2 regions of the Cryobacterium sp. TMB1-7 genome follow, and region 2 is predicted to be linked to the other one. Evidence: predicted binding sites of a transcription regulator. Region 2 holds the regulator's gene; the other holds the start of a gene.
What was found. Region 2 encodes HrcA, which represses chaperone genes, less so after heat shock. Its sites were predicted from a motif close to TTNGCACTCGNNNNNNNCGAGTGCNAA; they were not measured.

Region 1 (10,232 bases), on a different contig from region 2:
TGGCCGCGCGCATGCTTGTCGTGGAGCCGGAACGCGGAGCCGCCCTCGAGCTGAGCTGGGTCGTGGTGCTGGGCTACCTCGCTCTGGGGCTGACGATGGGCATCGCATCCGGTCTGTTCGGCATCGGCGGGGGAGTGATCGCGGTGCCGGCCCTCGTGGCGGTGTTCGGCGTGAGCGACCTCATCGCCAAGGGCACCTCGTTGCTGGTGTTGGTGCCCACGAGCCTCGTCGGCACCATCGCCAACCTGCGCGCCGGGCTCGTCGATCTGCCCGCCGGCCTCGTGGTCGGCGCCGCTGCCACCGTCGCGGCGGTGCCCGGGGTGGCCCTGGCCGTGCTGATCCCGCCGCGCCTGTCGAGCATCCTGTTCGCCGTGCTGCTGATTCTCGCCGCCGGGCAGCTCACGGTGAAGGCCCTGCGCACCAAGCGCGCCTGACGCCCACCCGCCCCGCGTCTGCCGCGCCCAACTGTTGCCCGTGCGGACAAATGGTCCCGGTGTGCCGGACGCAAATGTCCGATTCGGCAACAGTTGCCCGTGAACGAGCCGGCGAGGCACCCGGCGGGCGGAGGCGCCCGGGCCGCATAGGCTGGACGGGTGCTTCTCGCCATCGATACCTCCGCCGGCACCAGCGTCGCCGTCGTCGACCTGACCCAAGGCGTGATCGCCGAACGCGGCGTCCCCGACACCATGCGGCACGCCGAGGTGGTCGGCCGCCTCATCCAGGAGTGCCTCTCCGAGGCCGCCATCCCCGTCTCGGCGCTCTCCGGCGTCGTCGGCGGCATGGGCCCCGGACCGTTCACCGGCCTCCGCGTCGGCATCGCCGCCGCCCGGGTCTTCGCGCTGGGCATCGGGCGCCCTCTCGTTCCCGTGGTCAGCCACGACGCCATCGCCTACGGCCACTACTGCACCGGCCACACCGGGCCGCTGCTCGTGGTCACCGACGCCCGGCGCCGCGAGGTCTACTGGTCCGCGTACAGCGGGGCGGATGCCGAGCACCTCCCGGTGCGTCTCGGCGCCCCGGCCCTGGCCAAACCGGCCGAGCTGCTCGAGGCCGACTTCGTGCACGCGGGCCTGCCCCGCCTCGACGCCGCCACCATCTCGGCCGGCGACCTCGGGATGGTCGCCGAACTCGCCTTCGCGGCCGGCCGACCGTTTGCCGCCGACGAGGCGCTCTACCTGCGCTCACCCGATGTGACGGTGTCCAAAAACGGTCCCAAGCGGGTGAGCTGATGACCTGGCAGCTGCGCCGCGCCCAGCCCGCCGACGTCGAGGCGATCATGGCCCTGGAGACGCACATCTTCGAAAACGACGCCTGGTCCACCGAGATGATGGCTCGGGATGTCGCCGACCCGGGCTGCTACTACCTGGTCGCCTTCCCGCCGGACTCGCCGGAGCACATCGTCGCGTATGCCGGACTGCAGGCGGCGTTGCGCTCGCCGGAGAGCGACATCCAGACCATCGCCGTGGCCGAAGAGGCCCGCGGCCGCGGGCTCGGCCGGGTGCTCATGCTCAGCCTGATCACCGAGGCCCGCAAGCGGGGCGCCCGCGAAACCTTCCTCGAGGTGCGCGCCGACAACCCCGGCGCCCAGCACCTGTACCGCTCGCTCGGCTTCGAAGACCTCGGCGTTCGCCGGGGCTACTACCAACCAGACAACGTGGATGCGATCGTGATGCGCCTGCCCATTCCGCCCGCCGAGATGCAGTTCACGGATGCCGCCGCCGCGCCGCCCGCCGCCGACCCGGCCGCACCCGCCGCCGACCCGGCCGCACCCGCCGCCGACCCTGCAGCATCAGCCGCCCCGGCCCGCCCGCTCAACCGCACCAACCCGCTGGTGCTCGGCATCGAAACCTCCTGCGACGAGACCGGCATCGGCATTGTGCGCGGCACCACCTTGCTCTCCAACACCATCGCCTCGTCGATGGACGAGCATGCCCGCTACGGCGGCGTCGTGCCGGAGGTTGCCGCTCGCGCCCACCTCGAAGAGATGGTGCCCGCCATCCACGCGGCCGTCGCTGAAGCCGGCATCCGGCTCGACGAGATCGACGCCATCGCCGTCACCAGCGGACCCGGCCTCGCCGGTGCACTCATGGTCGGCGTCGGCGCTGCCAAATCGCTCGCGGTGGCGCTGGACGTGCCGATCTACGCCGTCAACCACCTCGTCGGCCACGTGGGCGCCGACCTGCTGCGCGGCGAGGGCGTCGACACAGATGCGCCGCTGGAGTACCCCACCATCGCCCTGCTGGTCTCCGGGGGGCACACCTCGCTGCTGCTGGTGCGCGACCTGGTCTCCGACGTGGAGCTGCTCGGCGAGACTATCGACGATGCCGCCGGTGAGGCCTTTGACAAGGTCGCCAGGGTGCTCGGCCTGCCCTACCCCGGCGGGCCGCAGATCGACAGGGTCGCGGCCACCGGCGACCCCACCGCCATCCGTTTCCCGCGCGGCCTCAGTCACCAGAAGGATGTCGCCAAGCACCGCTATGACTTCTCCTTCTCCGGCCTGAAGACCTCGGTGGCCCGGTGGGTGGAACAGAAGCGTGACGCCGGCGAAACCGTGCCGATCAATGACGTTGCGGCGAGCTTCCGCGAGGCCGTCGTCGACGTGCTGCTCACCAAGGCCGTCGCGGCCTGCACCGACCTCGGGGTGCCCAGGCTGCTGCTCGGCGGCGGGGTGATCGCCAATGCGCGGTTGCGCCAGGTGGCCCAGGAACGCACGGATGCGGCCGGTATCGCGCTGCGCATCCCGCCCCTGTCGCTCTGCACCGACAACGGCGCCATGATCGCGGCGCTCGGCGCGCAGCTGATCATGGCGGGGCGCGCGCCCTCCACCCTCGATTTCGGGGCGGACTCTACCCTCCCGGTGGGCCTCATCCAGGCCTGAAACCGCATCTCACCAAGAGTTTCTCGCGCGGACGCGATACTGTCATGGTGGGGGTTTTACGCAGAGCCAGCACGTTGACACCCCCACGGCGCGGGTGCCACTATGGCACCCATCGCACCCAGTGCCCTTGCATTCCCTACGCTGCACCACGTGAAGGAGTCACCCATGACCGACCCGAACCAGCCCGCCGTGAACAAGCCGGACTCGAACGAGCCCACGCCGCCGCCGGCCTACTCCCCGCCCGCGCCGCCGGCCTACGGTGCAACCCCGGCCGCCCCGGCCTACGGCGCCGCACCTGCCGCCCCGCAGGCCTACGCACCGCAGGGCTACGGGCAGCCGGCCGCCGGCGATAAGTGGAACGTTCTCGCGATCATCTCCCTGGTCAGCGCGTTCTTCGTGTCCCTCGCCGCCGTGATCTGCGGCCACATTGCGCTCAGCCAGATCAAGCGCACCGGCGAAAAGGGTCGCGGCCTCGCCATCGCCGGCCTCGTGCTCGGCTACGTCGGCCTGATCAGCGGACTCATCTTCCTCATCGTCACGATCGGCGTGATCATGGCGGGCATCAGCGAAGGCTCGTACACCACCTACTAGAAGGCTCGGCAGACCGCGCTCGCCGGCCACCCCGGCCGCCCGATCGGGCGGCCGGGCGGCCTGGATCAGACCAGGCGTTCACAGGAAAGGAATGACGATCATGACCGATCCGAACACACCACATCCCGAGGTTCCCCAGGTTCCGAGCGTGCCGCAGGTCCCCGACGTGCCGCAGGTGCCCGACTTCCCGCAGGACAGCATGGCCGGCGGCCCACCGGATCGCCAGAGCGGCCCCGCCGGCGATGCCGAATCCACCCCGTCGGGCGCCCAGCAGCCGCCGCCGGTTCCGCCGGTGAGTCCGGCCGGCCAGCCGACGCCGCCGCCCGCCTACGGCCCGCCCGCCCCGAGCGAGGGCACCCCGCCGCCGCCCTACGGTTCGCCGCCGCCGGGCTACACCCCGCCGGGCTACACCCCGCCGGGCTCCGGTTACGGCACCCCGCCGCCCTCTGGCGGCCCCGCCGCCGGCTACTACGCCGGCCAGCCCGGGATGCCGTCGGCCACCAAGCAGCCGATCCTGAGCATCCTGTCGATGATCGCCGGTGTCATCGGCATCCTCGGGTCCCCGGTTGCGTTCTTCCCGATTTTCGGTGGCATCCTCGCCATCATCTTGCCGGCCGCCGGCGTGGTCCTGGGTTTCATCGCCCGCAACAAGGAACCGAACGGCAAGGGCTTCTGGCTGACCGGGATCATCACAGGCTTCGTGGGTATCGCCCTGGCGCTGCTCAGCATTCTGCTCTGGGCGCTGGTGTTCGCGACCGTGCCGATGAACAATTACAACTACTAACCGCACAGCGAGTAGTCGAGAATCGAGTCCACACGCATGTCGCAGTCCGGGCAGCCCGAAACCCGGGCGGAGCGGGAGCAGTCAGTTCCGCCCGCCGGGACGCCGGCGTTGTCGCGCGCACAGGCGCGGGCTGCCGAGGCCAGGGCCGCTGAGCTGCGGGCACCCGCCGGGCGTTCGCCCGACCTGACCCGGCCGCCGGTCGCCGGCGAGCTCGCCTACGAGTCCACCATCACCGCGCCCACCGAGTGGGTGCCGTACGTGTACACCACCGCCGAGATCCAGACCCATGCGGCCCGCCGTGGTCTCGGCGTCGCTGCCGCGGTCTGCGGGGTGCTCGGGGTGCTGGCCGGCATATTCGTGATCTGGGGGGCGCCCCTGAGCATCGCCGCGGTCGTGCTCGCTCTGGTGGCCAGGTACGTGGAGCGCCGCTCCGGCGGCCTCTGGCTCCTCGGCCTGCTCAGCGGTCTGTTGGGCATCCTGATGGCGGTGCTGTGGTTCGTCGTGATCACCCGGATGCTGCCCGCCTACTTCGGCTGAGCCGAACCCGCGAGCCGGCTGACGCCGGTCAGACCCGTTCCACCAGCAGCGCCACCTTGTGCCCGGCCGCGCGGGTCACCACCAGGGTGGCCGATTCCGGGCCCTTGAGCTTCAACCGGGTGCGCAGGGTCGCCGGATCCACATCCACGCCGCGCTTCTTGATCTCCAGGGTGCCGATCTTCCGTTCAGCCAGCGCCAGCCGCAGCTTCTTCTCGTCGGTGGGCAGCACCTCGAGCACCCGGAACGCCGTGGCGAACGGGGTGCGGGTCAGCGTCGGGCTGGTCAGGTAGGCCAAGCCCTCGCTGAGCATCGACGCATCCATCGATCGGGCGAGGTCACCGATCAGCCGGGCGCGGATGATGGCGCCGTCGGGTTCGTACACGTAGTCGCCGAGCTCGCCGACAGCCACATCCTCGCTGTCGGCAGGCGCGGTCAGCTCCGCGACTCCGTCCTTGCTGAGCAGTAGCGCCGACCGGCGGATACCCGGCCGCGCGAGCGCACCGAACCACAGCCCCATCTCCACCAGCTTGCCGTCCACCGACACCCACTGGGCCTCCGCGGTCTCGGGGATCTGGTCGCGGTCGTGGCCGGGACCGAGCTTGACGCCGACGGGCATCCGTTTGCTCAGGGCGTAGACGTCATCGAGGTTGGGGGAGTAGTCCTCTGACCGGGTGAGCCGGCTGGTGTTGCCGTGCCCGGCCGTGCGGCGGGCCGGGTCGAACCAGAGCGCGTCGAACTCGGTGGGGTCGATGTCGGCCGCGTCGGCGCAGCGCACTGAGGAGGTCGGGAAGGGGGCCAGGTTGAAGCTGGCGACCGTGGCGGTGACCTCGTCGACGTCGATCGCGGTCACCGTCAGCTCCATCGCGGCCATCGCCATGGCGTCGCCGCCGATGCCGCAGCCCACGTCGGCGACCCGGGTGAGGCCGGCCTCCACGAACCGGCCGGCGTGCAGGGCGGCGACCCGCAACCGGGTGGCCTGCTCCAGGCCGGCCTCGGTGAACAGCATCCGGCTGGCAAAGTCGCCGAACTTGCCCGTCGCCTTCGCCCGCAGCCGGGACTGGTAGAGCACCGCGTTGACCAGGGCGGGGGAGTGCCCGGCCTTGCGTAGGGCACTGACCGTGCGCACGACGTCGGCACCGGCCTCGTAGACGGGCAGGGAGTCCAGCAGGCGCAGGCCTTCGGGTGAGAGCAGCTCAACGAGCTCGGCGCGTTCCATCCCGCAAACCTATCAAGCCAAACCGGGCCGCACCCCGAGCACTCTGGCACTCACGTTGCGTGAGTGCCAGTTGCGCCCTAAACTCGACTTAGCACTCTCGCTGTGAGTCTGCTAACTACGTCTTAGCTAAGAAAGAGGTCAACCGTGTCGGTCTCCATCAAGCCGCTCGAAGATCGCATCGTCATCAAGCAGGTGGATGCAGAACAGACCACCGCTTCCGGACTTGTGATCCCGGACACCGCCAAAGAGAAGCCCCAGGAAGGCGAAGTTGTCGCCGTCGGCCCCGGCCGCATCGACGACAACGGCAACCGCATCCCGCTCGACGTCGCCGTCGGCGACAAGGTGATCTACTCCAAGTACGGTGGAACCGAAGTCAAGTTCGGTGGCGAGGACCTCCTCGTTCTGTCGGCTCGCGACGTTCTCGCGGTCGTCGTTCGCTAGTCACACCGCATATCGTTGAATCCCGGATGGCCTCGGCCATCCGGGATTTTTCGCGTCCAGAGGGGTAGCAACGTGCACGAGAATCCGACAGATCCCACCGGGGCCGCCGAGCCGACCGAGCCGGTGGATGCGGCCCGGAGCGGGATGCGCCCGGTCCGCAGTTCCGCGAGCACGGGCCTCATCTTCGCGATCTGCGCCTACGGCATGTGGGGATTCCTGCCGCTGTATTTCCTTTTCCTGGCCCCGACCGGAGCGTTCGAGATCGTGGCCTGGCGGGTGCTGTTCTCGCTGGTGTTCTGCGCGGTCCTGATCCTGGCCACCCGGGCCTGGCGACCGCTCGTGGCCGCACTGCGTTCGCCGCGCATCGTGTGGACGATGGGGCTGGCCGGGGTGTTGATCTTCATCAACTGGCAGACCTTCATCCTCGGCACCCTGAGCGGCCGCGTCGTCGAAACGGCGCTGGGCTATTTCATCAACCCGATCATCACGGTGCTGCTGGGCGTCCTGGTGCTGCACGAGAAGCTGCGCAGGGCCCAGTGGGCTGCCGTGGTGATCAGCTTCATCGCCGTGATCGTGCTCAGCGTCGGCTACGGCACCGTGCCCTGGATCTCCCTGATCCTGGCGTTCTCCTTCGGCTTCTACGGCCTGATCAAGAAGCGGGTCGGCGGTCACATCGACGCGCTCTCCGGGCTGACCCTGGAAACTCTCTGGCTCACGCCGATCGCGATCATCCAACTGGTCGTGGTCTCGCTGATCTCCGGCCTCACCTTCGGCACCGTCTCGACGGTGCACACCATCGCGCTGATCGGCACCGGTGTGCTCACCGCGGTGCCGCTGCTCTTCTTCGCGGCCGCGTCCCGGCGCCTGCCGTTGACCACGATGGGACTCGTGCAGTACCTCGCACCGGTGCTGCAATTCATCGCCGGCGTGGTCATCCTGCACGAGCCGATGCCGCCGGAACGGTGGCTCGGATTCGGGTTGGTCTGGCTCGCGCTGATCGTGCTGACTGTCGATATGGTGCGGGCGGGGCGGGCGCAGCGCCGGCCGGTTATCGACCCGATTTAGGGGCTCAGAGCCAAGCATCCTGATCAGGGGGCCGTTCGTAACGATTTGGTCGCGTTACACGGCTGTAACACGACCGCCTTGTTTGATGTCGTTCGGGTGAATACCTTTGCAGCACGGCAACGATCGTTTGCCGTGCTCTAACCTTCGATTCCCCTTACCCTAGGAGCAACATGAGCGTATTCGCGAAGGCCTCGGCCTCCCGCTCGGCCCGCGCCGTCGTCACCGGCGTCGCCATCTTCGGCGTCAGCGCCCTTCTGCTCACCGGATGCAGCACCGACGCAGCCGAGCCGGCCGCTTCGGACGCACCCGCGGCGGAAAGCACTGTCGCTGAGATCACCGCCGGCGACCGCGCCCTGGACCTGAAGGTCGGCACGATCCTCCCCCAGAGTGGTGGGCTCGCCTTCCTCGGCCCGCCCGAAGAAGCCGGTGTTCAGCTCGCCGTCGAGGAGATCAAAGCTGCCGGCCTGGGCATCGACATCGAAGCCATCCTCCGCGACTCGGGCGACACCACGACCGATACCGCCACCGTTTCCGTGACCGACCTGCTCTCGCAGGATGTCTCGGCGATCGTCGGTGCGGCGTCCTCGGGTGTCTCCAAGACCGTCATCGACCAGATCACCGGCGCCGGCGTCGTGCAGTTCTCGCCGGCCAACACCTCGGCCGACTTCACGGACTACGACGACAAGGGGCTCTTCTGGCGCACCGCTCCGTCCGACATCCTGCAGGGTGAAGTCCTGGGCAACCTGATCGCCGAAGACGGCAACAGCACCCTGGGCCTGATCGTGCTCAACGACGCCTACGGAACCGGCCTGGCCGAGTTCACCACCACGGCCTTCGAGGCTGCCGGCGGAGAGGTCGTCGCCAGCGCGAGCTTCAACGAGGGCGACGCCAACTTCTCGGCCCAGATCGCCGAAGTCACCGCGGCCAACCCCGACGCGATCGCTCTGATCACGTTCGACCAGGCCAAGGTCATCACCCCGGACCTCGTGGCGAGCGGCTTCCCCGGCGACAAGCTGTACTTCGTCGACGGCAACCTGGCCGACTACAGCGAGGACTTCGCTGCCGGCCTGATCGAGGGCTCGAAGGGCACGCTGCCCGGCCTGGACACCGCGACCCTCGGTGACTTCACCGGCCGTCTGCTCGAGATCGACCCGGCCCTGACCGACTTCAGCTACGCGGCTGAATCCTACGACGCCGTCATCCTGATCGCCCTGGCTGCGTACGCAGCCAACGACGTGTCGGGTGAGTCGATCGCCAAGTACCTCCAGCAGGTATCCGGTGGCTCCGGTGAGGGCGAGAAGGTCACCGACTTCGCGTCGGGCGCCGCGCTCCTCGCCGAGGGCAAGCAGATCGACTACGACGGTTACTCCGGCACGATCACGTTCGACGAGAACGGCGACCCGACCGACGCAACCATCGGCATCTTCGAATTCGGTGCAGACAACAAGTACAGCCGCATCAACTAGTCACCCCCGCTGACTCGCGGTACACCACAGCAGACGTACCGCGACACGCACAGAAGGGCCCCGGCTTCGGCCGGGGCCCTTTCGCGTGCCCGGTGGCCGGTCGCCGCCGAGTGACGGGGCGCCGGATGCCGGCCAGGGGGAGCGGCAGCCGTGGGCGGCAGCAGCGGAGGCCGGCCAGTAGATGGCGGCCGCCACGGGCCCGCTGCGGGTCTTTAGGCGGCGGAGGCGCGGAGCTGCGCGGCTGGGGCGGCCAACGGCGTCGGAACGGCTCCTGGCGCCGCCGGTGAAACGCGAGATGCCCCGCTGCGGACCAGTTGCCCCGGTAGACCGGGGCAACTCGTCCGCAACGGGGCAAGTCGGTGGTGCGGATGGTGCGGGAGGGTTAGTCGTCCTGACCCAGGGTGCCCAGGTACAGGCCGATCACCTTGGGGTCGTTCAGCAGCTCCCGCCCGGTGCCGGTGTAGGCATCCCGACCCTGATCGAGCACGTAGCCTCGGTCGCAGATCTGCAGGCAGCGGCGGGCGTTCTGCTCCACCATGATCGTGGTCACGCCGGCCTTGTTGATCTCCTTCACCCGCAGGAACGCCTCGTCCTGACGCACCGGGGACAAACCGGCCGAAGGCTCGTCGAGCAGCAGCACGTGCGGGCCCATCATCAGCGCCCGCGACATCGCCACCATCTGGCGCTCGCCGCCGGAAAGCGACCCGGCCCGCTGGCCGAGGCGCTTGCGCAGCTCCGGGAAGATCTCGGTGACGAACTCGAGCCGCTCGGCCAGGCCCTTGGGCTTCTGGTACATGCCCATCTCCAGGTTCTCCTGGATCGTCAGCGTCGGGAAGACGTTGTTGGTCTGCGGCACGAAGCCCACGCCCTTGGCGACCAGCTTGTTGGCCTTGAGGTTCGTGATGTCGTCACCGCGCAACCGGATCTCGCCCTCGCGTACCTTGACCAGGCCGAAGATCGACTTGAGCAGGGTCGACTTGCCGGCCCCGTTCGGGCCGATGATGCCGATCAGTTCGCCGTCGTAGGCGGTGAGCGAGCATTCGTTGAGGATGTTGACGCCGGGCACGTACCCGGCCGTCACGTTCTTGACCTCGACGACCGCCTTCCGCACCGGGGCCGGGGTGGCGTCGATCAGCGGGCTAGAGTTCGTCATCGAGCAGCTCCTTAATGGCTCCGACATGTTCCTTCTCGGCGTCGGGATCCTCACCGAGGTCCTCGTCGTGGTGCTGGCCCAGGTACGCGTCGATGACAGCC
Region 2 (10,232 bases):
ACAGGACCGTGACGCCGAGCACCAGGCCGGCGCCGTTACCGAGCAGCAGGGTCTCGCCGGGGCGCACCCGGCTGACGGTGACGGCGTGCTTGGCCTCAGCCCCGGTAATGCTCACCGTGGCCCCGACCGCGGGGTCCGCGGTTGGCGAGCCGTCGGCGGAGGCGCCGAGGGTCTCTGACAGGAAGAAGTGCGCCATCGAACGTGGTCCTAGCCGAGGAACCTGTCGCGGAGCTTCGCGAACAGGCCCTGCTGGAACTGGCTGAGGGCGGGCGCCGGAACCTTGTGCCTGGCGGCGAAGGCCTCGATCAGTTCCCGCTCCTTGTGGTCGAGCTTGGTGGGGGTGAGCACCTGCACGCCGACCCGCAGGTCACCGCGGCCGTTGCCGCGGAGCCTCGTGACGCCGCGGTCCTTGACCGTGAGGATCTCGCCGGCCTGTACGCCGGGGCGCAGTTCCACTTCGATGTCACCGTCGAGGGCCTTCACCGTGGCCGTCGCTCCGAGGATCGCGTCGGTCATCGGCACCTCGAGGGTGCAGAGCAGGTCGTCACCGTCGCGGCTGAAGACGTCGTGGTGGCGCACCTTCATCTCCAGGTACAGGTCACCGTTCGGGCCACCGGCCGGCCCGGCCTCGCCGCTGCCGGGCATCTGCAGGCGCAGGCCCGTGTCCACGCCGGCGGGGATGTCGACCGGCACGGTGCGGCGGGCACGCACGCGGCCCTGGCCCTGGCAGGTGACGCACGGGGTGGCGATGATGGTTCCGTAGCCGCGGCAGGAGCCGCAGGGGCTGGAGGTCATCACATTGCCGAGCAGCGAACGCACGGCGCGCTGGATGCTGCCGGTGCCGTGGCAGATGTCGCAGGTGACCGGGGAGGTACCCGGCTGGCAGCAGGTGCCCGAACAGGTGGCACAGACGATCGCCGTGTCCACCTCGATGTCGCGGTGGGTGCCGAAGATGACCTCGTCCAGGTCGAGTTCGACGCGGATGAGGGCATCCTGGCCGCGTTCACGCCGGGAACGGGGACCACGGCTGCCGCCGCCGCCACCGCCGAAGAAGGTCTCGAAGATGTCGCCGAAGTTGCCGGCGTCGAAGCCGCCGCCCTGGCCGTTGCCGGAGCCGCCGCGGTCGTAGTTCTGGCGCTGCTTGGGGTCGCTGAGGACGTCGTACGCGTGCGTGACGGTCTTGAACCGTTCTGACGCCTCGGCGCCGGGGTTCACGTCGGGGTGCAGCTGGCGGGCGAGCTTGCGGTACGCCTTCTTGATTTCGTCGGTGCTGGCGTCGCGGGCGACGCCGAGTGCTTCGTAGTGGTCAGCCAAAGCTGGCTCTCCTTGGGGTTCTGGGGTGGGGAAGTCGGGTCGAGATAGGTGTGGGGCGGCTAGTTCTCGCCGAGCAGTCGGGAGAGGTACCGGGCGACGGCGCGCACGGCCGCCATGTTGTTGGAGTAGTCCATCCGGGTCGGGCCGAGCACACCCAGGCGGGCGGCGTCGCCGCGGGAGGTATAGCCGCTGGTGAGCACGGAGGTCTCGCCGAGCCCGAACGGTGCGTTCTCCCGGCCGATGCTCACCGACACGCCGTGCTGGTCTGTGGCCATTTCGCCGAACAGGCGCAACAGCACCACCTGCTCCTCGATGGCCTCGAGAACCGGATAGATGCTCCCGGTGAAGTCTTCCTCGGTGCGCACGAGGTTCGCGGCTCCGGCCATGACCAGGCGGTCCTGCCGGTTCGCTCCGACCTGATCGCGCAGGGTGCCGGTGATGAGATCGACGAGCTCGGTCTGCTCCGGCGATCCCAGACCGGTCGGGCCGCTCAGGGCCGTGGCGGCGGCCGCCATGCCGAGGCCGCCGACGACGGCGTTCAGCCTGGAGCGCAGCTCAGCCAGGGCGGCTTCCTCGATCGGGCGCGGCAGTTCAACGACCCGTTGCTCCACCCTGCCGGAGTCGGTGATCAGCACCGAGAGCACCCGGGTGTCGCTGAGCGGCACGAGCTCGATGTGGCGCACCGTGGCCCGCGACAACGAGGGGTATTGCACCAGGGCCACCTGGTGGGTGAGCTGGGAGAGCAGGCGGACACTGCGGGCGAGCACTTCGTCGAGATCGGCGGACTGGCCGAGGAAGACCTCGATGGCCTGCCGTTGGACGCCCGTGAGTGGACGCAGGTCGGCCAGGTGATCCACGAACAGTCGGTAGCCCTTGTCGGTGGGGATGCGCCCCGACGACGTGTGCGGCGCGACGATGAGTTCTTCCTCTTCGAGCAGGGCCATGTCATTGCGGATCGTGGCGGCCGAGACGCCGAAAGCGTGCCGGTCGACGATCGACTTGGACCCGACCGGTTCGCGGGAGGCCACGTAGTCCTGCACGATGACCCGAAGGACTTCGAGGCTGCGGTCTGATACCACTGGACGCTCGCCTCCCTCTCCCGTTTGTGCCGCCGACGGCTGGCACTCTCTTCGTATGACTGCCAATCATAACGCGGGCGTCTGGGATACCCGTTGCTCACGGACGAATTCGCGCAGTACCGTGGTGGCACACGTATCTCCGTGGCGGTATCCACCGCTGTTCTCCATCGCTGAATCCACTTGCACGTCGAAGGGCATCGTCATGAGCTATCCCAATGGGCCTGGACAACCGACAGGGTCGGGCACCGCTGCTGCGCTGACTCCGGAGCAGGACAAGCTGTGGGCGTCCCTGGCGCACCTGGGCGGCATCCTCTCGTTCCTGCCGGCCCTGATCATCTGGCTGGTCTTCAAGGAGCGCGGGCGATTCACCGCCGGCGAGGCCAAGGAGGCGCTCAACTTCCAGATCACGCTGTTGATCGGCTATCTCGCCATCAGCGTGCTCAGCACCGTCCTGGCACTTCTCACCTTCGGCCTGCTGGCCGGGCTCGGCTCGCTCACCTGGGTGCTCTGGCTGATCGGCGCGATCTTCTCGGTACTCGGTTTTGTCAGCGCCCGAGACGGCCGCCCGTATCGCTACCCGTTCGCGCTGCGCCTGATCAACTAGCGCCCGATCAGCTAGTTTTCTCACTGCGGGCGCCCGAGACCGGCGCTATTCTGGTGACAGCTCGACCAGCACCATCCTCGCTCCCCCGAGCGCCCACGAAGGAGATTTAATGTCTGAGGCAACGCCTCCCCCCGCCAACCCGTACCAGGCACCCAGCCAGCTGAGCCCGGCCGACGAGAAGCTGTGGGCGACCCTGATCCACATCGGCGGAATCCTCTTCGGCTTCCTGCCCGCCCTGATCGGTTACATCGTGCTCAAGGACCGCGGTCCGTTCATCCGCGCACACGCCGCGACGGCCCTGAACTTCCAGATCACCCTGGCCATCGCCTACCTGGTCGGATCGATTCTCACCGTCATCCTCGTCGGCTTCCTGATCCTGGCCGCCGCCTGGATCCTCAGCATCGTCTTCAGCATCATGGCCGCGATCGCCGCGAACAAGGGCGAGTGGTACACCTACCCGCTGACGATCAAGTTCGTCAGCTGATCGTAAGAACCGGGCCTCACTAGTCGGAAAGCAGTCGGCGCACCACGGCGTCGGCGAGCAGCCGACCGGTGAGGGTCAGTTCGATGTTGCCGCCGATGGCCGCGCGAGCGTCGATGAGCTCGTCGGCGATCAGACCGGCGACCTCTCGGCGGCCGAGCGTCGACAACGTCGCCACCGGGATTCCCTCACGGATGCGCGTGAGCAGCAGCACCCGTTCGGTTTCGCGGGTGGCCTCGTCCAGGGTTTCCCGTCCGGCGGCCGGTGAGTGGCCGGCCAGAATGCGGTCGGCGTACGCCGCCGGATGCTTGACGTTCCACCAACGCACCCCACCCACGTGGCTGTGCGCGCCGGGGCCGATGCCCCACCAGTCGGCGCTGCGCCAGTAGGACAGGTTGTGCCGGGACCGGTGTTCGGTTCCCCGGGACCAGTTGCTGACCTCGTACCATCCGTAACCGGCCTCGGCCAGACGCGCATCCGCGAGTTCGTAGAAGTCGGCCTGCAGGTCTTCGTCGGGCTGGACGAGCTCGCCCCGGCGGATCTGCCTGGCCAGCTTGGTACCGTCCTCGACGATGAGCGAATAGGCGCTGATGTGGTCGGGCTGCTGGCCGATGGCCGCGTCCAGGCTGGCCCGCCAATCCTCGATGGTCTCCCCCGGTGTGCCGTAGATCAGGTCGAGGCTCACGTCCAGGCCCGCCTCGCGCGCCCAGGCCACCACGAGCGGGACCCGTTCGGGATCATGCGTTCTCTCGAGGGTGGCCAGGACCCGCGGTACCGCGGACTGCATGCCGAAGGACACCCGGGTGAAACCGGCCTGCTTGAGCTGGCGGAGATAGGCCAGGTCGACGGAGTCCGGGTTGGCCTCGGTGGTGATCTCGGCGCCCGGCACGATGCCGAAGGTGTCGCGCACGGCATGCAGCATCCGCACCAGATGGTCTGCGGGCAGCAGCGTGGGGGTGCCGCCGCCGAAGAAGACCGTCGCGGCGGGCCGGGCCGGCACACCGGATTCGGCCAGGATGCGGGCGGCGGACTCCACCTCGAGGACCGCCTGGCTGGCGTAGTCGCTCTGCTTCACCCCGCGCAGTTCCGTGGCGGTGTAGGTGTTGAAGTCGCAGTAGCCACAGCGCACCTTGCAGAACGGTACGTGCAGGTAGACCCCGAAGTCGCGGGTCGAGGCGCCGAGCGCGGCCGAAGCCGGGATGAGGCCATCCAGTGGTGCGGGGTCGCCGACCGGGTGCGGTCCAGCCATCCGGTCAGCCTCGTCCGACGGGGTGCAGGGCGCGCAGGTACTTGCGGGTGTAGCGCTCCTGCTGGACGCGCAGGATGGGCCAGGCCAGCGTGTAGTACCAGGTGCTGGGACGCGAGAAGGAGCGGATGGTGAGCCAGACGGAGTCGTCAGCGCGACGGTCGACGATGAAGCATTCCTCGCCGGTCTGCGGGTGGCCGCGCATGGTTCCGTAGGCGAAGCCGATCTTGTCGGCCTCGTCGATAACGTAGACGACGCGCACCGGTGCGGCGACGGTGAACGGGCCGGTGGGGATGGCCAGCTTGGCGGTCATCCCGTTGCTGATGAACGCGGTGCCGTCCTCGGCGAAGGTGGCCTCGTTCACCGGGTGTTCCTGGTTGGGCGCCGGGGTGCCGTTCTCGGTGAAGACGATGCCGGTGTACTGCACGCCGGTGCCGGCGTCGAGGTCGGTGACGTCGATGCCGCTGCCGCGCTGGATGCCCCAGGTCATCAACGCCGTCGTGGCCACCCGGAACCGTTCCTCGCCGCTGCCCAGGCGCACCGTACGCTCCAGCGGGCGGTGGCCCTTGGGCGGGTAGCGCATCAGGTCGGGGGCCAGGGTGCCGCCGATGGCGGCGTAGGTCACGGCGGCGTCGGTGAAGGTCGAGCGGCGCATGATCGTTACTTCTTTTCCTTCTTGGCCGGCTCGTCGCCGGAGAGCGCGGCGATGAAAGCCTCCTGCGGAACCTCGACCCTGCCGACCATCTTCATGCGCTTCTTGCCTTCCTTCTGCTTCTCCAGCAGCTTGCGCTTGCGGGAGATGTCGCCGCCGTAACACTTGGCGAGGACGTCCTTGCGGATGGCGCTGATCGATTCGCGGGCGATGATGCGGGCTCCGATGGCGGCCTGGATGGGCACGTCGAACTGCTGGCGCGGGATGAGCTTCCGGAGCCGTCCGGTCATCAGCACGCCGTAGTCGTAGGCCTTGTCGCGGTGAACGATGGCGCTGAAGGCGTCGACCTGTTCGCCCTGCAGCAGGATGTCGACCTTGACCAGATCGGCCTCCTGCGAGCCGATGGGCTCGTAGTCGAGGGACGCGTAGCCGGCGGTCTTGCTCTTGAGCTGGTCGAAGAAGTCGAACACGATCTCGCCCAACGGCATCGTGTACCGGATCTCGACCCGGTCCTCACCGAGGTACTCCATGCCGAGCAGGGTGCCGCGGCGACCCTGGCAGAGTTCCATGATCACGCCGACGTAGTCCTTGGGCGCGAGGATCGCTGCCTTGACGATGGGTTCCTCGACGACAGCGATCTTGCCGTTGGGGAACTCGCTCGGGTTGGTGACCGTGACGGTCTTCTTGTCGTCGGTGGTGACCTCGTAGATCACGCTGGGCGCGGTGGTGATCAGGTCGAGGTTGAACTCCCGGTCGATGCGCTCGGTGATGATCTCCAGGTGCAGCAGGCCGAGGAAGCCACACCGGAAGCCGAAGCCGAGGGCGACGGAGGTTTCGGGCTCGTAGACCAGCGACGCATCCGAGAGCTTGAGCTTGTCGAGCGCTTCGCGCAGCGCCGGGTAGTCGCTGCCGTCGATCGGGTACAGGCCGGAGAACACCATCGGCTTGGGTTCGGTGTAGCCGGGTAGCGCCTCGGTGGCGGGCTTCATCGCGGTGGTGACGGTGTCGCCGACCTTGGACTGGCGCACGTCCTTCACGCCGGTGATCAGGTAGCCGACCTCTCCGACGCCCAGGCCCTTGCTGGGGGTGGGTTCCGGGCTGGTGACGCCGATCTCGAGGATGTCGTGGGTGGCGCGGGTCGACATCATCTGGATCTTCTCGCGCGGGCTGAGGTGCCCGTCGATCATGCGCACGTAGGTGACGACGCCGCGATAGCTGTCGTAGACGGAGTCGAAGATCATGGCGCGGGCCGGCGCGTTCGCGTCGCCGACGGGGGCGGGGATCAGCGAGGTGGCCCGGTCGAGCAGTTCGGACACGCCGACGCCGGTCTTGCCGGAGACCCGAAGCACGTCGTCGGGGCTGCCGCCGATGAGGCTGGCGAGCTCCTTGGCGTACTTGTCGGGGTCGGCGGCCGGCAGGTCGATCTTGTTGAGCACCGGGATGATGGTGAGGTCGTTCTCGAGCGCCAGGTAGAGGTTGGCCAGGGTCTGGGCTTCGATGCCCTGGGCGGCGTCGACGAGCAGGATGGCGCCCTCGCAGGCCGCCAGGCTGCGGGAGACCTCGTAGGTGAAGTCGACGTGGCCGGGGGTGTCGATCATGTTCAGCGCGTAGGTCTGACCGTCCATCTCCCACGGCATCCGCACCGCCTGGCTCTTGATGGTGATGCCGCGTTCGCGTTCGATGTCCATCCGGTCCAGGTACTGGGCACGCATGGAACGGTCGTCGACGACGCCGGTGATCTGAAGCATCCGGTCGGCCAGCGTGGACTTGCCGTGGTCGATGTGCGCGATGATGCAGAAGTTACGGATGAACGCGGGGGCGGTGGCGGCCGGTTCCAGCGCCTTGAGAGCTCTCGGTGACATGATGGCCCAATTCTCCCATGCCCCGCAGCATCGGTGTGACCTGCCCGGGTGGCAGTCGGTCATCCATTCGACGGATGACGGAACCAGCGGTCCTGATTAGGCTGGGCGCACCATGTCCAGCCTCGCACTCCGCACCTCCCCGCTCCGCCGGGATCCCATGCCGCCCGCCAGCATCGGCGAGGGTCTTCCGCACTCAGCGCTCACCCCGGTGTTCTCCGGCCTGCGGATCGGCCTGCACGTTCTGATCATCGGGCTGACCGGGCTGGTCATCGTGCGGACCCTGTTGGGGGCGGTGCCGAACCCCGTCGCCGTGGTGAGCCTGTCGCTGCTCTTCCTGGCCAGCTATGTCGGCGGCAGCGAGCTGGCCCGGCGGCGGCCGTGGCGATGGGTCGTGCCGGTCTGGATGGCCGTGCTGCTGGTGGAGTGGCTCGCACTGACCCTGCTGGCACCGGATGCCGCCTTCATCGTTTTCCCGCTGTTCTTCCTGCAGCTGCACGTGCTGCCCCTCAGGGCCGGCATCCCCCTGGTCCTGCTCAGCGTGCTGTTGACGATCTGGGCGATGAGCTTCCACGTGGGCCTGAGCCTGGGCGCCACCCTCGGCCCGCTGGTGGGCGCGGGCGTGGCGGTGGCGGTGGGCCTGGGCTACCGGGCACTGCTGCGCGAGGCCGCCGAACGGCAGAACCTGAACGAAGATCTGCTCACCACCCGCACCGAGCTGGCGGCCACCGCACGTGACGCGGGCACCCTCGCCGAGAGGGAACGCCTGGCCAGGGAGATCCACGACACCGTGGCGCAGGGGCTGTCGAGCATCCAGATGCTGTTGCACGCCGTCGAGGGCCGGGTGTCCGATCCGGCGGCCCTGGAGCACCTGCGCCTGGCCAGGGATACCGCGGCAGCCAATCTGCAGGAGACCCGCCGGTTCATCCGGGAGCTCACCCCGCCGGCCCTGGACAGCCAGACCCTGCCGGGCGCACTCGCCAGGCTCGCCTCGTCGGCAGAGCGCACCGCACCGGTCGGCGACCATGCCACCAGGGTCAGCCTGCATGTGACGGGTGACCCGATCGCGCTGCCGATGTCGCTGGAGACGACCCTGCTGCGGATCGCGCAGGGCTCGCTCGCCAACGTCGCCCAACACGCCGGCGCCAACCGCGCGGAGGTCACCCTGAGCTACATGACCGATGAGGTGGCCCTCGACGTCGTCGACGACGGGCGCGGTTTCACCCTCACGGACGCCACGGCTCAGAGTCCGGACTCGTTCGGCCTGGTCGCCATCCGGCAACGTGTCGAAGCGCTCGGCGGCTCCTTCGTCCTGGAGTCCGCACCGGACCTGGGCACCGCGGTCGCGGTGCGATTCCCGATTCGTCAGGCGCTGGCATGATCCGGGTGCTGCTCGCGGACGACCACCCCGTGGTGCGGGCGGGACTGCGCGCCATGCTCGGCGCCGAGCCGGACCTTGAGGTCGAGCTGGAGGCCGGCACGGCGGAGGAAGCCGTGGCCCTGGCCGCCTCCGGCCGGGTCGACGTGGTGCTGATGGACCTGCAGTTCGGTGGTGCGCTGCCCAATACCGACCCACCGGGCACCCCCATGCAGGGCGCGGAGGCCACCCGGTTGGTCCGGTCCCGACCCGGCGCCCCGCACGTGCTGATCCTCACCAATTACGACACGGATGCCGACATCCTCGGTGCCATCGAGGCCGGCGCCAGCGGGTACCTGCTCAAGGACGCGCCGCCCGCCGAACTCGTCGCCGCCGTGCGGGCCGCGGCGGCGGGACAGAGCGCACTCGCTCCGGCCATCGTGACCCGGCTGGCCGATCGGTCGCTCGTTCCGGAGGGCCGGCTCTCCCCCCGCGAGGTCGAGGTGCTTACCCTCGTGGCGGCCGGCCGCTCCAACCGGCAGATCGGTCAGGACCTGTTCCTCAGCGAGGCGACGGTGAAGTCGCACCTTGTGCACATCTTCGGCAAGCTCGGCGTCGGGTCGCGGACCTCCGCCGTCGCCAGCGCCCGCGCGTCGGGCACCCTGCGGGGCGCCTGATGCCCACCGCCGGTTACCGGGTCCCCGTCGTGCTCGTGCACGGGATCCGCACCTCGGCCAGCATGTGGCGGCACCAGCTGGAGTGGCTGGCGGCGGCGGGACATCCGGTTGTCGCCGTGGACCTGCCCGGCCACGGCTCGCGCCTGGGCGAGCCGTTCACCCTCGACGGTGCGCTCGGTGCCATCGATGGGGCGGTGGACGCCGTCGAGGGGCCGGTGCTGCTCGTCGGACTGTCGCTCGGCGGCTACTACGCCATCGCCTACGCGGCCAGGAACCCGGACCGGGTGCTCGGCCTGGTGGCCGCCGGGTCGTCGTTCGAACCGGGCGGGCCGGGACTGGCCGCCTATCGCTGGCTCGCCCGGATCATCCACAGGTTCCCGGACCGCGGTCTCTGGCTGCACACCTTCCTGGTCCGGCGGATGCTCCCGCCGGCCGGGGTGCGGGATGTGCTCGCCGGCGGCGTAGGCCTGGACGTCATGGACGCGGGCCTCGCGGCGACGGGGCGGTTGTCGCCGCTAGCCGATCTCAGGGCGTTCCCCGGACCGGTCTGGCTGGTCAACGGCGCGTACGATCACTTCCGCCTGCACCAACGACGGTTCCTCGCGGCGGCGCAGCGAGGCACCCTCGTGACGGTTCCCGGGGCCGGCCACCTGGTCAGCCTGCATCGGCCGCACCGGTTTGATACTGTGCTCAGGCGCATCATCACTGAGATCGAGGCCGATCTCGATCAGAGCTCCCCCGATTCGGTCAGCCAGCCGGGCAGATAACTGGTATCGTTGCCTGTTGGCTTGCGTGTTGGGTCCCACCCCACACGATTTTCGCCGCACGGTGCCCTCTATCGCCGGGCGGCCCATCCGAACAAGAACCTAACGAAAGCGTATAAAACGTGGCAAACATCAAGTCGCAGATCAAGCGGATCCTCACGAACAAGAAGTCGCAGGAGCGCAACAAGGCGGTCAAGAG

Region 1: the regulator HrcA is predicted to act here: its motif matches at 6,050-6,076, upstream of groES (co-chaperone GroES).

Annotation. Positions count from the first base shown of each region.
Region 1 is NZ_SOFZ01000020.1:150,503-160,734, forward strand. It holds gene E3O60_RS07765 (sulfite exporter TauE/SafE family protein) at 1-434, shown strand, start outside; gene tsaB (tRNA (adenosine(37)-N6)-threonylcarbamoyltransferase complex dimerization subunit type 1 TsaB) at 594-1,229, shown strand; gene tsaD (tRNA (adenosine(37)-N6)-threonylcarbamoyltransferase complex transferase subunit TsaD) at 1,229-2,878, shown strand; gene E3O60_RS07780 (DUF4190 domain-containing protein) at 3,044-3,469, shown strand; gene E3O60_RS07785 (DUF4190 domain-containing protein) at 3,570-4,253, shown strand; gene E3O60_RS07790 (hypothetical protein) at 4,290-4,790, shown strand; gene E3O60_RS07795 (SAM-dependent methyltransferase) at 4,819-6,006, opposite strand; gene groES (co-chaperone GroES) at 6,151-6,447, shown strand; gene rarD (EamA family transporter RarD) at 6,592-7,512, shown strand; gene E3O60_RS07810 (ABC transporter substrate-binding protein) at 7,683-8,978, shown strand; gene E3O60_RS07815 (ABC transporter ATP-binding protein) at 9,361-10,131, opposite strand; gene E3O60_RS07820 (ABC transporter ATP-binding protein) at 10,118-10,232, opposite strand, start outside.
Region 2 is NZ_SOFZ01000009.1:36,592-46,823, reverse strand. It holds gene E3O60_RS03115 (16S rRNA (uracil(1498)-N(3))-methyltransferase) at 1-196, opposite strand, end outside; gene dnaJ (molecular chaperone DnaJ) at 208-1,314, opposite strand; gene hrcA (heat-inducible transcriptional repressor HrcA) at 1,374-2,393, opposite strand; gene E3O60_RS03100 (DUF4870 domain-containing protein) at 2,596-2,997, shown strand; gene E3O60_RS03095 (DUF4870 domain-containing protein) at 3,107-3,481, shown strand; gene hemW (radical SAM family heme chaperone HemW) at 3,501-4,727, opposite strand; gene E3O60_RS03085 (DUF1990 family protein) at 4,732-5,379, opposite strand; gene lepA (translation elongation factor 4) at 5,385-7,238, opposite strand; gene E3O60_RS03075 (sensor histidine kinase) at 7,351-8,616, shown strand; gene E3O60_RS03070 (response regulator transcription factor) at 8,613-9,269, shown strand; gene E3O60_RS03065 (alpha/beta fold hydrolase) at 9,269-10,036, shown strand; gene rpsT (30S ribosomal protein S20) at 10,156-10,232, shown strand, end outside.